2 linked regions of the Rhodohalobacter sp. SW132 genome follow. The protein of the gene in region 2 interacts with the protein of the main gene of each other region in a pairwise test. Links are inferred from orthologs where the notes say so. Each region holds a gene or a part of one and is shown on either strand. Other genes may lie near its edges. The genes, in order: DYD21_RS18825 and mtgA.

Region 1 (3,778 bases), on a different replicon or contig from region 2:
GACACTGCGGGATCAAACGGGAACGGATCCGCCAGCTACGGAAAACGGAAAAAAGACACCGCAGATAAAAAGAGGGCCATTCCCTCCATTACTCCGTGGAAAGTGATTGTTGCTTCCGTATTGATCGCGGCTTCCGGGTTGATCTACATCAACCATGTATTTAGCACACAGCAGACATTGATGGAAGTTCAGCAGCTTGAAAATGAATTTAACCGTGCCCAGCGCGCATATGAAGAGCAGCGTTTGATTTATGACCGCATGGTGGGGCCAAAACAAATTTACCAGCAGGCCCGGACACAAGGATTTATTAATGCCGGACCGGCAGACCAAATTATTATACCTGAACCATAATCTGTATATGAACCACCGCACATCCATAATGAGCCGAATGTTTATTCTGATGGGGCTGATTTTTCTGCTCCCGTTCGCCATTCTTGTGCAAATTTTTCGCGTGAATGTTATGGAGGGGGATGGCCTGAGAGAACTTTGGAATTCACAGGCGATCGACTACATTGCCATTCCGGCCCAGAGAGGAAATATTTACGATGCAAACGGCTCCCTCCTGGCGACCAATTCTGCCGTCTATAAAATTGCGGTTGATCCCTTCGCTCCCGGCGTTACTCGTGATAATCTCGATATGGTTGGATCAGTTCTGAGCCGTCACACTGGCAGACAAGCTTCTTATTACCGAAATAAAATCCGTAATGCGCCCTCCAACTCCCGCTACATAGTACTGGAGAGAAGTATTTCCGTTCAGGCGTATGAAGATATCCGCGAACTGGGATATCGCGGCGTGATTCTTGAAGAAGAGTATCGCCGAAATTACAATTTTGAGACCCTTTCTGCCCATACCCTCGGATATGTAAACCATAACCTGGATGGAATGGCCGGTTTAGAGGCAAAATACAATCAAACTTTGAAAGGTGAAGACGGACTTCAGCAGGTGCGCCGAGATCGGTCCAACCGGATTTTCGCCTACGTTGGTGCCCCGAGACAACAGCCCCGTCAGGGATCTTCGCTGCATACCACAATAGATTCCTACATTCAGGCAATTGTGGAAGAAGAGCTCGAAAACGGAATTCAAACCACTCGCGCAAAGCAAGGCACAGCAATTGTAATGGATCCTAAAACGGGCGCTGTGAAAGCGATGGCAAATTACCCGACCTTCGATCCCAATACACCCGCAGCCAGTGATACCGAAAATCGTCGGAATTATGCTGTTTCTGATATGTTTGAGCCAGGTTCAACCTTTAAACTGGTTACAGCAATTGCGGCAGTTGAACAGGGTGTGGTAGATTTTGATGAAATTTTTGAAACACCGGAAAACGGACGGATTCAGATTCACGGTCAATGGATGCGGGATCACGATCCTCTTGGTGATTTAACGTTCAAACAGGCGATCGCAAAATCATCAAACATTGCCACTTCCGAGCTGGCGATGCGTATTCAGCCCGAGCGTTATTACCAGTATGCACGGAATCTTGGTTTTGGCACCCCAACAAATATAGATCTCCACAACGAAGTTGGAGGACGACTTCAAAAACCGTTTGAATGGAGCGGTGTTACGCTCCCCTGGATGTCAATTGGGTATGAAGTGCAGGCCACACCGCTGCAAATTGTCCAGGCTTATGCCGCATTTGCGAATGGAGGAAAGATGATGAAGCCGTTTGTGGTCAGCCACCTTACGGATGAATTTGGAAATGTAAAAGAGCGAACCCGCCCTTCCCTCGTGCGGCGCATCGCTAAAGAAGAGACCATTCAAAAATTAATGCCGGTATTTGAAGAGGTTGTTACCGATTCAGGAACCGCAAACTGGGCGTCCGTTGAAGGGCTTCGCATTGCCGGTAAAACAGGTACGGCACAGAAGTATATTGGCGGCCGGTATACAACAAGTTACCGCGCATCCTTTGCAGGTTTTTTCCCGGTGGAAGATCCATCCTATGTAATTCTTGTACTGCTGGATGAACCGCGCACCAGTTTTTATGGCGGTTTTACAGCCGGATCGGTATTCCGTGAAATCACAAAGCGAATCGCTGGCCTGGATGACTCCATCAACCGAAGTATATCACCCGGCGACCAGCTTGCAGAGGAGAACCGTATTTTTATTCCGCAGCTTGTCGGTCATACCGAAGCGGGGGCAGAATCCATTTTAAAAGGTACGGGAATCCGATACAGAACATCCGGCAGCGGTCCTTTCGTAGTGGATCAGCAGCCATCAGCCGCTGAAGCAATAGCTGACAATGTGGTTGTAAAATTGACTCTTGGTGATATCCAGGATGGTGAATCACCGGATGGCTTTGTGAAAATTCCCGATTTACGGGAAATGAATATGAGAAAAGCCGCCTCCGTCATACGAGGGCTTGGACTCGAAATTGAGATGATCGGCTCCGGAACCATCTATAACCAATTTCCTTTGGCAGGCGAGCTGATGCGCGAAGGACGAACCGTCACCGTTCGCGGGAGAGCACGGTCTATGCAAAATGTAACCCTAACAGCAGCCCAGTAATGACTTTTAAAGAGCTTATCATCTTTTGTGATCCATCTACCGTGCTGGGCAGCGCCCCGGATGAAATTGGAATGCTCTGCCAGGATTCAAGGAAAGTCTCGCCCGGCGATATATTTATCGCCATTAAAGGATTGACGTCCGACGGACACAAGTTTATTGACGCCGCAGTAGAAAACGGGGCCTCGGTTGTAATCAGTGAAAAACCCTTAAAAAATATTGGGAACACTGCCGTTATTGTGGTGGATGACACCCGTGCCCTGGTTAGCCCTCTTGCTCAGAAACTGATGGGTAACCCGGCCGAAAAACTGACGATCACCGGTGTTACCGGCACAAACGGCAAAACCACCGTTGCCACCCTGATCTGGCAGGCGCTCACAGAGCTGGGTCAGCCTGCCTCTTTGCTTGGCACTGTAGAAAAAAGATTTAATAAGAGAAAAGGTGAAAGCGCACTTACAACTGCCGATCCGATCGAAATCGCCCGCGATATGAAACGGATGGTAGATATCGGCAGTAAATTTCTTGTGATGGAAGTCTCCTCACATGCACTGGAACAGCAGCGAACAAGCGGAATTCCATTTTACGTCTCCATCTTTACCAATCTGAGCCATGACCATCTTGATTACCACGGCTCCATGGAAAAGTACGCCGCTGCGAAGAAAAAACTATTTGACCAGATGAACCCCGATGGCTGGGCGATTGCAAATGTTGATGATCCCCGGGGCGAATGGATTACAAGTGATACCGCAGCCCGTGTGCTTGGCATATCCTTCGAAAAACATTCTACTGTTCATGCCAATATTGTCCGGGCTGATACCAAAGGAACGCAAATTGATATTGAAGATCTCCAGCTCAGAACCCCGCTGATCGGCATTTTTAACGCATACAATGCTGTTCAGGCACTGCTGGCCTGCACTGCACTCGGATTTGATGGAAATCACATCGCGGACGTACTGTCTCATTGCCCCGGTGCTGCCGGACGTATGGAACGCGTAAACCGCACGAAAAAACTGGAACAAGAACCCGTTGTGATTGTGGATTACGCCCACACGCCCGACGCACTGAAAAATGTGAGCCGTACGCTGTCTGAACTGAAAAAAACCAATCAAAACCTGGTTATCGTATTCGGCTGCGGCGGGGACAGAGACAAAGCCAAGCGCCCGGAGATGGCGAAGATTGCAGAAACATACGGTGACCGAATCGTGGTAACCTCAGATAACCCGCGTACTGAAAAGCCTGAGGCGATCATTAAAGATATTTTAAAGGGATTTAATT
Region 2 (8,973 bases):
ATCATTGCACTTTTGATTGGGGTAGGAATGGCATTTTTAATGGTAACGGGCGGCCGGAAGAAAATTCAAAACGAGTGGCTGGAAGATGGTCTGAAAAAAGCCGGGATTATCATTCTGATTACCGGCGCCGGCGGGGCATTCGGACAGGTACTTCGGGAGACCGATCTCGGAGAATTTGCATCGCAATTTGCGGCTATCGGCGGGTTGGGTGTGCTGGTTCCATTTTTGATCGCCGCATTTTTGAAAACGGCGCAGGGATCATCCACAGTTGCCATCATCACGGCGGCGGCTATTTGCGCTCCGCTGATTGAACCGCTCGGCCTCGATTCATCCATGGGCACAGCACTTGCGGTACTGGCAATCGGAGCCGGCTCGCTAACCGTATCTCACCTGAACGACAGCTACTTCTGGGTAGTAGCCAAATTTTCTGACATGGAGACCTCAACCGCCCTTAAAACTCACACCATCGCTACACTGATCATGGGTATTACCGGTTTGATAACCATACAAATTATGGTCTGGGTGTTGGTGTAGAAGCTTAAATCCAAAAAAATTATCTTTACCCGGTGCCACAGGTTCATATACTCAGAAATCCTAATCTTTCACAAAATTCAGGGTGGCAAAAATGCTGATTGTATTCATGTTTTTAACGTTTAGCCTGGGCAATTCAACCCAGGCTGATAGTGTCTCTCCGGAATTCAATGAGGATAACCCAATTACGGTTATGTCTTATAATATCCGGTTCGACAATCCAAATGACGGCATCAATGCCTGGCCGCACCGCAAAGATCATGTAGCCGAAATGATGGGGCCTGATAAATATAGCACCGACATCGTTGGATTGCAGGAAGCTCTCTTGCACCAAATCGAAGAGTTGCAGGACCGTCTGCCTGGCTATAACTGGGTGGGCGTAGGTCGGGATGACGGCAAAGATCAGGGTGAATTTTCGCCCATCTTCTATCGAGCAGATCGATTTGACCTTGTTGCAACCAATACATTCTGGCTGTCGGAGAATCCAGAGTATCCGGGAAGCAAGTCCTGGGATGCTGCGATTACCCGAATCGTAACGTGGGCGCGTTTCACAGATAAACAGACAGGGCAGGACGTTTATGTGCTGAACACCCATTTTGACCATCAGGGTCAGCAGGCTCGTTATGAAAGTTCCAGAATTATAATCGATAAGATTGCTTCACTCAATCCTGACATCCCCGTCATTTTAACCGGGGATCTAAATATCAACGAACGGAATGATGCATACAACGTATTAAGTGAAGCCGACAATCTTCATGATGCTCGATACGCTTCGGAAACGGGCCACGAAGGTCCAACAGCTACCTTTAACGACTGGGAGGAACTGCGTGAGCCGGAATCACGAATCGATTATATTTTTGTATCTGATGGCGTTCGTGTTCTCAATCACAGAATTCTTGATGATCGCTATGATGGACGTTTTCCATCCGATCACCTACCGGTAATTTCCGATATAATTTTAGAATAAGATCACTGCTGAGATCTTTTTTTAAACCACGATTTTTTGCGTGAAATATTTAGATTCTTGAACAGGTTCAAATCGACAAAAAAACCTGAATCTCAAAAATCACCTCTGCATTTGCAGTTTGCTTAAATTCCCCGTTCCCAAGCGGAAACATCGGCGAGCCATACAGATATTTCAGATTCGGGAGACGCATCATCATCATCGTATATAATGATCGCTGTTTTTCCGGGATCAAGCCGGAGGCGTGTTGATACAGCTACCACTCACCCGAAATTGAACCCACAATATATACCCCCCCCTCATACGCAACCTTTATAACTGATTTCGATTTATAAATAATTTTATTTATTCGGTATTAAGGCGCCTAAAAAGGGCAATACCACTAACTATGATAACTAGCTTGCAAACGAAATCTAATAAACTCTTGCACAATAGATCTTATGTCGATTTTGTAGTTCTTCCGGCCTTTGATTACTGAAGGAGGTGCTTGGTTTGCGGGGAGTGCATGCGATGCTTGTAAAAACTACCGGCCAAATCTAAGATTACTGTCACTAAGTGATGTGGACCTTTGTTTTTACATCGCAAAACGTACCGCAAATCCCGACTGAAGGAATCACCAGCCCGGCGGGTTTTGGATACTTTTGACCGTTCAAAAGTATCAGGAGAATAATCCATAATTGGCTAATGTTATTGACATTACTAACAAGGGGAGATACAGGGGGCATCGTTATTTTCCAAATTCTGATGAAAATCCCCCTCAATCTCGCCCTGATAATCGGGACTGAAAAAACGCCAGTTGGCGCGGGATAAAAGAGGAGCCCTTTTCTAAGGGGGGCTTTTTTTTAAATAATTTAAAAATCGAACTCAGGTTTATACGTGTTGAAATTATCGGAGAGACGATAAAAATCTACACCCAGCCCATCTACATTCAACAGCTGTGAAGCCGAACTATCATGCAGATAAAATTACGATTGAGTAATACTCTGTTAATCTGAAATCGGCATCATTTACGTGAATAACAGTAATTGAATATGCATAACAAAAATTATCACATAAAGCTGATTGAAGTTATCCGATGGATACTTTCAATCGCTATTTTGATCCATGCAGCTGGGCTGTTTGCCACTGTTTTTGAAATGCGGCAAACGCAATTTGGCAACTACCTTTTCATGGTTATGGGAATGCCGCATGGCGATGCGCTATTTTACGAGCGAATCACAGTTTCGGCTTTTCTTTTTTTGTGCCTGGTGAATCTGTTTCATACAAGGATGTACACACTCTTGCCAATTGCAGCCTACATTTTGTTTGAGGCATGGGCAGGTTACTATCAAGCCGCGTATCGATACAGCGAATTTACTCTATATGCACATGTCATGAGGTATATGACGCCGGTCGTACTTGTTGTTTTGTGTACCGTTCCTTTCCGAAAAATACTATCAGAAAAGGCGAGGCTTTTATCCGTTGAGTGGCTTTTGCGTATTTCGCTGGCTGTACTGTTCTTCATACACGGTTTGGAAGCCTGGCTTGGGCACCCGGTTTTTGCCGATCTGATTATCGGTTCCGCAAACAATCTTGCAGGTGTGCGAATAACGGAAAGTATGGCTGTTCAAATAATGAAAGGGATTGGAATCCTCGATTTAATAGTGGTTCTGGGCCTTTTATTCAAGCCATTGCAAGGGGTGCTTTTTTGGGCGCTGTTCTGGGGTGCACTAACGGCCTTTTCCAGGATTACAGCAATTGGAAGTACAGCCTACATCGAAGTGCTGCTGCGTGCATCCCATATTCTGGCTCCGTTTGCCTTGTGGGCCATTATGTATCAACCAGCGTGGATCGTTCAGGCTGTTCCAATTCAATCCCTTGTAAGCCGGGGCAAAAAACATCAACTCTCTACCTGATACGGGCAACTATAAACCTAATCAATATCACAAAAACAGTATGCAAAGAAATTATATTCGAATAGTTTTACTCACCGCAATGGCACTGCTGACAATCACTGTAATCGTGCTGCTGGCAAAGGGTTCGTCTGAGGAGATCCCGGAACATGTTATACAGCTTGAACCATCTTCTGAACCGATTCATATCAGGGTGCTGTTTGAGCAGAATCCGGCAACGGAAGCACAGGTATCATGGACTACAACCGCGGAAGGAGATAACCATATTCTCTATTTTGATACAGAGCCGAGAGGGGGAGAGGCATCGGCCTATCGTTTCAGCAGTGAGGATATTCACTCCGGAAAATATAGCCTGAGGCCGGAGGAAGAAGGAATGGATTCCTGGTACCATCACGCCTACATGAGTAATCTTGAACCGAACACTTCATATTACGTGATGGTGGAAACAGACGAATCAAAATCTGACGAATACTACTTTATCACCGCGCCGGATGATGACCGATCGGTGGCACTTCTGATGGGTGGAGATTCAAGAGTAGGTCATTCCCGGATAGAGGAGGATAATAATCGCCGAAAGATGAATGAACGCATGAAACAGCTGTTTGAAGAGCATCCGCATATACTTGCACTGGCCCATACAGCCGATTACACCAACCGGGCCTATTGGTCGGAACTTTACTGGTGGCTGAAAGATCACTATGAAACGACCACCGCATCAGATAACCGGCTGCTGCCCATCATTCCGTCGAGAGGTAATCACGATTTGGATGTAGGATTTGAGGAGAAATTTTACTGGCCCAATCGGGAAAACGATTTTTATTACGCGACTCAGATAAATTCTGAAACGGTTATGATTGTGCTGAATACGGAAATTAGTATTTCGGGTGATCAGAAGGACTGGCTGGAGCAAACTCTGAAAGAGGTAAGACCAAACAACCGGAATGTCGCGGTAATGTTTCACAAACCGTTATATCCAAGTGTAAGAGCTTATGACGGATCGGAAAGACGAAGAAGAGCATGGGGGCCTTTGCTTGAAGAGCACGGTGTAGATTTTGTGGCTGTAGGACATGATCACGCCCTCAAAAGAACAGTTCCGATTTTAAATGAAAAAGCAGATCCCAACGGTATCGTTTACATCGGTGATGGTGGTTTAGGCGTTTCAACCCGGGAAGTGGTGTCAGATCGCTGGTACCTGCAATCACCCGGAATGACAAAATCAGCATATAATGTTCATTTTGTTGAGTTTAATGAAGATCACATAGGAATTACCGCATTTGGCATGAATGGCGATGTGCTGGATGAATTCATGATTCCGGCAGATCGTGAGGAGCGAACGAGTTATTATGAATCAATTTTGCAGGCAGTCAGCAGCCGGTAAAAGAAGTTCATACGGTTAAACCGACTGATTCCGGTTTCAATTGCTTCTTCATAACCTGATTTAATACTCCTGCTGTTCAATCTGTAATGTATCAGAAGCTGCGGATGCTGGTGGTTGCAGTGAATCCACATCCGCAAATGGTTCCGGCTCTTCCAATGCGAAAATGAGGCTGTCGAGCCTGCTGATGTGGAACTCTTCTTCATTCCAATTGCTCTCAGGTGTTGAAAGTGAATCGGAAATCGGTTCATGCAAAGTGCCCAGCTCGTCCGGTTCCGGTGCGGGTGGCTGATAGTAGGCGATGCCGCTCAATTGGGTCATCTGGCGAAGAATCCAGCCGCTGCGTTCTTCTGCGTAAGGGGAGGGCGGATTGACTCGCATCCGCTTCGGGCTGGGCAGTACGGCAGCAAGACGGGTTGACATTTCAGGGTCGAGTGATGCGGCAGGAAGATCATAAAACACTTCAGCGGCTTTTCCGATGCCGAATACACCGGGGCCGAACTCCGCGATATTCAGATACACCTCCATGATGCGCTCTTTAGGCCAGAATAACTCAATCAATACGGTGAAACCAGCCTCAATTCCTTTTCGAAAAAACGATTGTGCCGGTGATAGAAACAGATTTTTTGCAACCTGCTGAGAGATCGTGCTTGCCCCCCGAACACGTTCGCCCTGCTGACGCTCATCCCACGCTTCCTGGATCGATTCAAGGTCAAATCCCCAGTGTTCATAAAAAAGCTGATCCTCCGAAGCGATCACCGCCCATTTCATATGTTCGGGTATGTCATCTGCAGGAACCCAGTAGTCGGTTAAGCTGTATCGCTCTGTCTCCAGTTCATCCCAGTTTTCCTGGTACGTAAAGCTTGTAACAGATGGATTGACCCAACGAAGTGCAAATACGGTGAGGATGATCAGCAGAATTATTCCTGCTGCAACAGATAGCGCTGAGACCAGGTAAACGCGCGGCCGTTTATAAAACGGTTTTTGTTGAGGTTGTACATTGTTTTCAGGTTCCATACTTCTATAACTCCCCAACGATCGATCTGTTTCAAATTATATTACGGGTTTTATGTCAGTGGGTAGGTGTTATTGAATCGTTATGACGGACCCCGATCCGGTATCTCCTAACTGTGTCAAAAATGGGAGATCCCGCATCAAGCGCGGGATGACGTCCTTTTTGGATAGACACCTACAGTTTTTCACGCGCATCCGCGGGTTGTTTGAGATTTTTTCCTGAGTTTATTATTGAAAACAGCTATAAAAAAACCCGGCTCAAAGGCCGGGTTTTTAAATCAAAAGCAAAAAAGAAGTAAACCCTATTCGCGTTCCGGAACCGGGGCATCCCAGTGGGGAATTTCCGCGGATGAATCCCCGGTCATCAGGTAGGTATCAAACCACTGCAGCATCCGGTGGGTGTAATCAAACCGGGAGGCGGCCCTGGTATTTCCGTGCCCTTCACCGGGATACCAGACAAGACGAAGCGGTACGTCGGGCTTCCGTACTTTAATGTGGCGATAAAGCTCAAGAGACTGCGCCGGGTGAACACGCGTATCTTCCGCACCGTGCATGATCAGGATTGGAGTTTCGGCACGATCCACCCAGTAAATCGGGCTTCGTTTCAGGTAATCCATCCATTTTTCGTCCGATTCCCACATTCGTTCACGGGAGTGTACCAGGTAGAGCTCTTCCGGTATGTCACTGGTTCCCCATTTACTCAAATTGTTGCTGATGCCCACAAACATTACCGATGCAGCGAAGCGATCGGAGTAGTAAGTGCTCATCCATGCAGAGGCGTATCCGCCGTAGGATCCGCCGGTTACACCGATACGGTCTGCATCTGCAATCCCCTGATCAATCAGGTAATCTACACCATCAACAATATCGTCGAACTCTTTTCCGGCAAGATCGGCCTGACTGCTAAAGGCGAATTCAATGCCCCGGCCTGTGCTTCCTCGATAATTCGGGTAGAAAACTCCGTATCCCTTGGCGGCGGCCATCTGCCCCGGAATTTGATATCCGGTGAGCCATCCGTTGCTGTAATGCGCTTCGGGTCCGCCATGAACCATCGTTATCACCGGAATTTGATCTCCATCATTGTATCCTACCGGGTAGATCATAATGCCATCGATATCAAACTCGCCATCACGTGCGGTGTAGGTGATCACTTCCTGACGACCCAATTCCACACCTTCAAGCCATTCATTGTGGTTGGTCATTTTTTCAGGCTGCGCATTGCGGCCGGATCCTCTCACGAATAGTTCAGCGGGATGCTGAGGGCTACTCGCTACAAAAGAGATCACTCCGTTGCCGGAACGGGAAAAAGAGTTGATGGCATGTTCATCAGAACGAAAGATCGTCTGCTTATTCGAACCGTTGGGCCGGATCGAACCGATAACGGACGATGTGCTTTCACTTGCCAGGAAGTGAATTTCGTTGTTTGATGTCCATTTGATCTGTTCATATTTACCTTCAAAATCTTCATCAATAATTCCGGGAGTTCCGCCATCGGCAGAAACAATGAGGATGCGGCCGTCAATAGGGTCGTTAATATTGGCAGCGGCACGGATGGCAATTCGCTGACCATTGGGGCTCCATTCTATCTGTCCCAGTTTCCCTTCGTTATTCACTTCTGCGGCAACTTCACGGCTTCTGTAGTCTACAATGTAGATGCTCTGAGCCATGAACGAATCATCCACGCCGGGAGTCGGGGCTGCCGAAAGGGCAATTTTACTACCGTCCGGGCTCCATTCCATGGAGTAAACGGTTCCTTCTACATCAATTTTATGCGGCTCGTGCCCTTCGCGCGATACATTGGTGATATATGCCGGGCGCTGGGTTTGATTCTCTTCATACACATCGGCCTGGTAAGGCAGCGGAGATTCGGTTTCTTCCGGGCTATAGAATGATGAGAAAACAATATGGTTTCCATCATTATGCCATTTGTAGTCTGATATATTCCGCTCAAATTCGAATATTTTAGTCGCTTCGCCACCGTCCAGCGGAAGCTCATAGAGGGAGCGAGTGGCATCTCCGGATCGGCTGGTCAGAAACGTCACGCTATTGCTGCCGGGGCGGAACTGCAGGCTGCCAATGCCGGAGACAGAGTAGTAGGGTTTCGAATCACCGGATTCCACATTCAAAACGTGCAGCTCGGTGCGGTTGCCGGCATTCTCCTCGTATGGATCAGCCGGAATACTTACGGTATAGGCAACATAATTTCCATCATCAGAAATCAGAGAGCTGGTCACATTTTGAGTTTTTGCAACGTGTTCGGGTGTTACGCCTTGTGCAAAAACCATTGGAATGGCAATCATTAACAGCAGAATTGCCGAAAAGGCCGTCTTTAGAAAAGGTCGCATTCTTTTATCCATCATAAAGAAAGGTTTGATTAATATGGGTTTAAGGCGATCTGATTGGTTCACGTCTTGATAATCAGACCGGTAACATAAAGATAATTAGCGTTTTTGAAGAAGAGTTCATTCTTTTCAGTCTTGAAAATACTCTTTTGGCGCTTATTTTTGTAATGAAACTTAAATGGGCGCCTGCAGGATACAATTCTCAACATATAGTTTGTATCTTGGCCTGTCAAAAAGCATAAACTGTGATATAACCTCCCGAAATTATGAGTAAAAACAACTTCTCCCGACGCGATTTCCTGAAAACCGGAGCCCTCTCAACCCTCGCACTTGGTGGAGGAATGGCCGGGCGCGCTTCTGCAGCCGATAAAAAAATCAAAAGCCAATATGGTGATGCCAAAAATGTAATTTTTCTGGTGGTTGATGGGATGAGTGCGGGAACTCTTGCAATTGCTGACCTCGTGAAACAGGATCAGTATGGCGAAAAGACAAACTGGGTGAAGTTGTATGAATCGGACCGGGAGTACCACCGCGGGTTGATGGATATGGCATCGCTGAATTCAACCGTCACAGGGTCTGCATCGGCAGCGTCATCATGGGGATCAGGACACAGAATTAACAACGGAGCGGTAAACTGGGGGCCGAATGATGAGCAATACAAAACAATTTGCGAAATATTTCGTGATGCCGGGAAGGGGACAGGCCTTGTAACTACAACACGTATCACCCACGCCACACCATCCGGGTTTGGGATAAACATGCCTCAGCGGGGAATGGAAGATGAAATTGCAAAACAGTACTCCGAGCGGGATTACGATGTACTGATGGGCGGAGGTGACCGGCACTTCCGGGCAG

What was found.
Region 1: the proteins of mtgA (region 2) and DYD21_RS18825 interact in binary tests that used the Escherichia coli proteins (3 or more experiments, as listed by UniProt). The link is inferred for Rhodohalobacter sp. SW132 from one-to-one orthologs.

Annotation. Positions count from the first base shown.
Region 1 is NZ_QUOK01000013.1:42,522-46,299, forward strand. What follows is about bases 21-2,942. They hold DYD21_RS18825 (penicillin-binding transpeptidase domain-containing protein), read left to right. Parts: upstream 21-379; coding sequence 380-2,506; downstream 2,507-2,942. Other genes in these bases: DYD21_RS18820 (hypothetical protein), read left to right, coding at 21-351; DYD21_RS18830 (UDP-N-acetylmuramoyl-L-alanyl-D-glutamate--2,6-diaminopimelate ligase), read left to right, coding at 2,506-2,942. Outside these bases: more of DYD21_RS18820, read left to right, coding at 1-20; more of DYD21_RS18830, read left to right, coding at 2,943-3,778. UniProt on the Escherichia coli protein: Essential cell division protein that catalyzes cross-linking of the peptidoglycan cell wall at the division septum. Required for localization of FtsN.
Region 2 is NZ_QUOK01000001.1:894,628-903,600, reverse strand. What follows is about bases 3,803-6,657. They hold mtgA (monofunctional biosynthetic peptidoglycan transglycosylase), read right to left. Parts: upstream 5,780-6,657; coding sequence 4,826-5,779; downstream 3,803-4,825. Other genes in these bases: DYD21_RS03805 (S9 family peptidase), read right to left, coding at 6,079-6,657; DYD21_RS03815 (metallophosphoesterase), read left to right, coding at 3,803-4,765. Also shown: DYD21_RS03835 (GntP family permease), read left to right, coding at 1-534; DYD21_RS21440 (RagB/SusD family nutrient uptake outer membrane protein), read left to right, coding at 543-632; DYD21_RS03825 (endonuclease/exonuclease/phosphatase family protein), read left to right, coding at 641-1,498; DYD21_RS03820 (hypothetical protein), read left to right, coding at 2,527-3,390; more of DYD21_RS03815, read left to right, coding at 3,431-3,802; more of DYD21_RS03805, read right to left, coding at 6,658-8,136; DYD21_RS03800 (alkaline phosphatase), read left to right, coding at 8,385-8,973. UniProt on the Escherichia coli protein: Peptidoglycan polymerase that catalyzes glycan chain elongation from lipid-linked precursors. May play a role in peptidoglycan assembly during cell division in collaboration with other cell division proteins.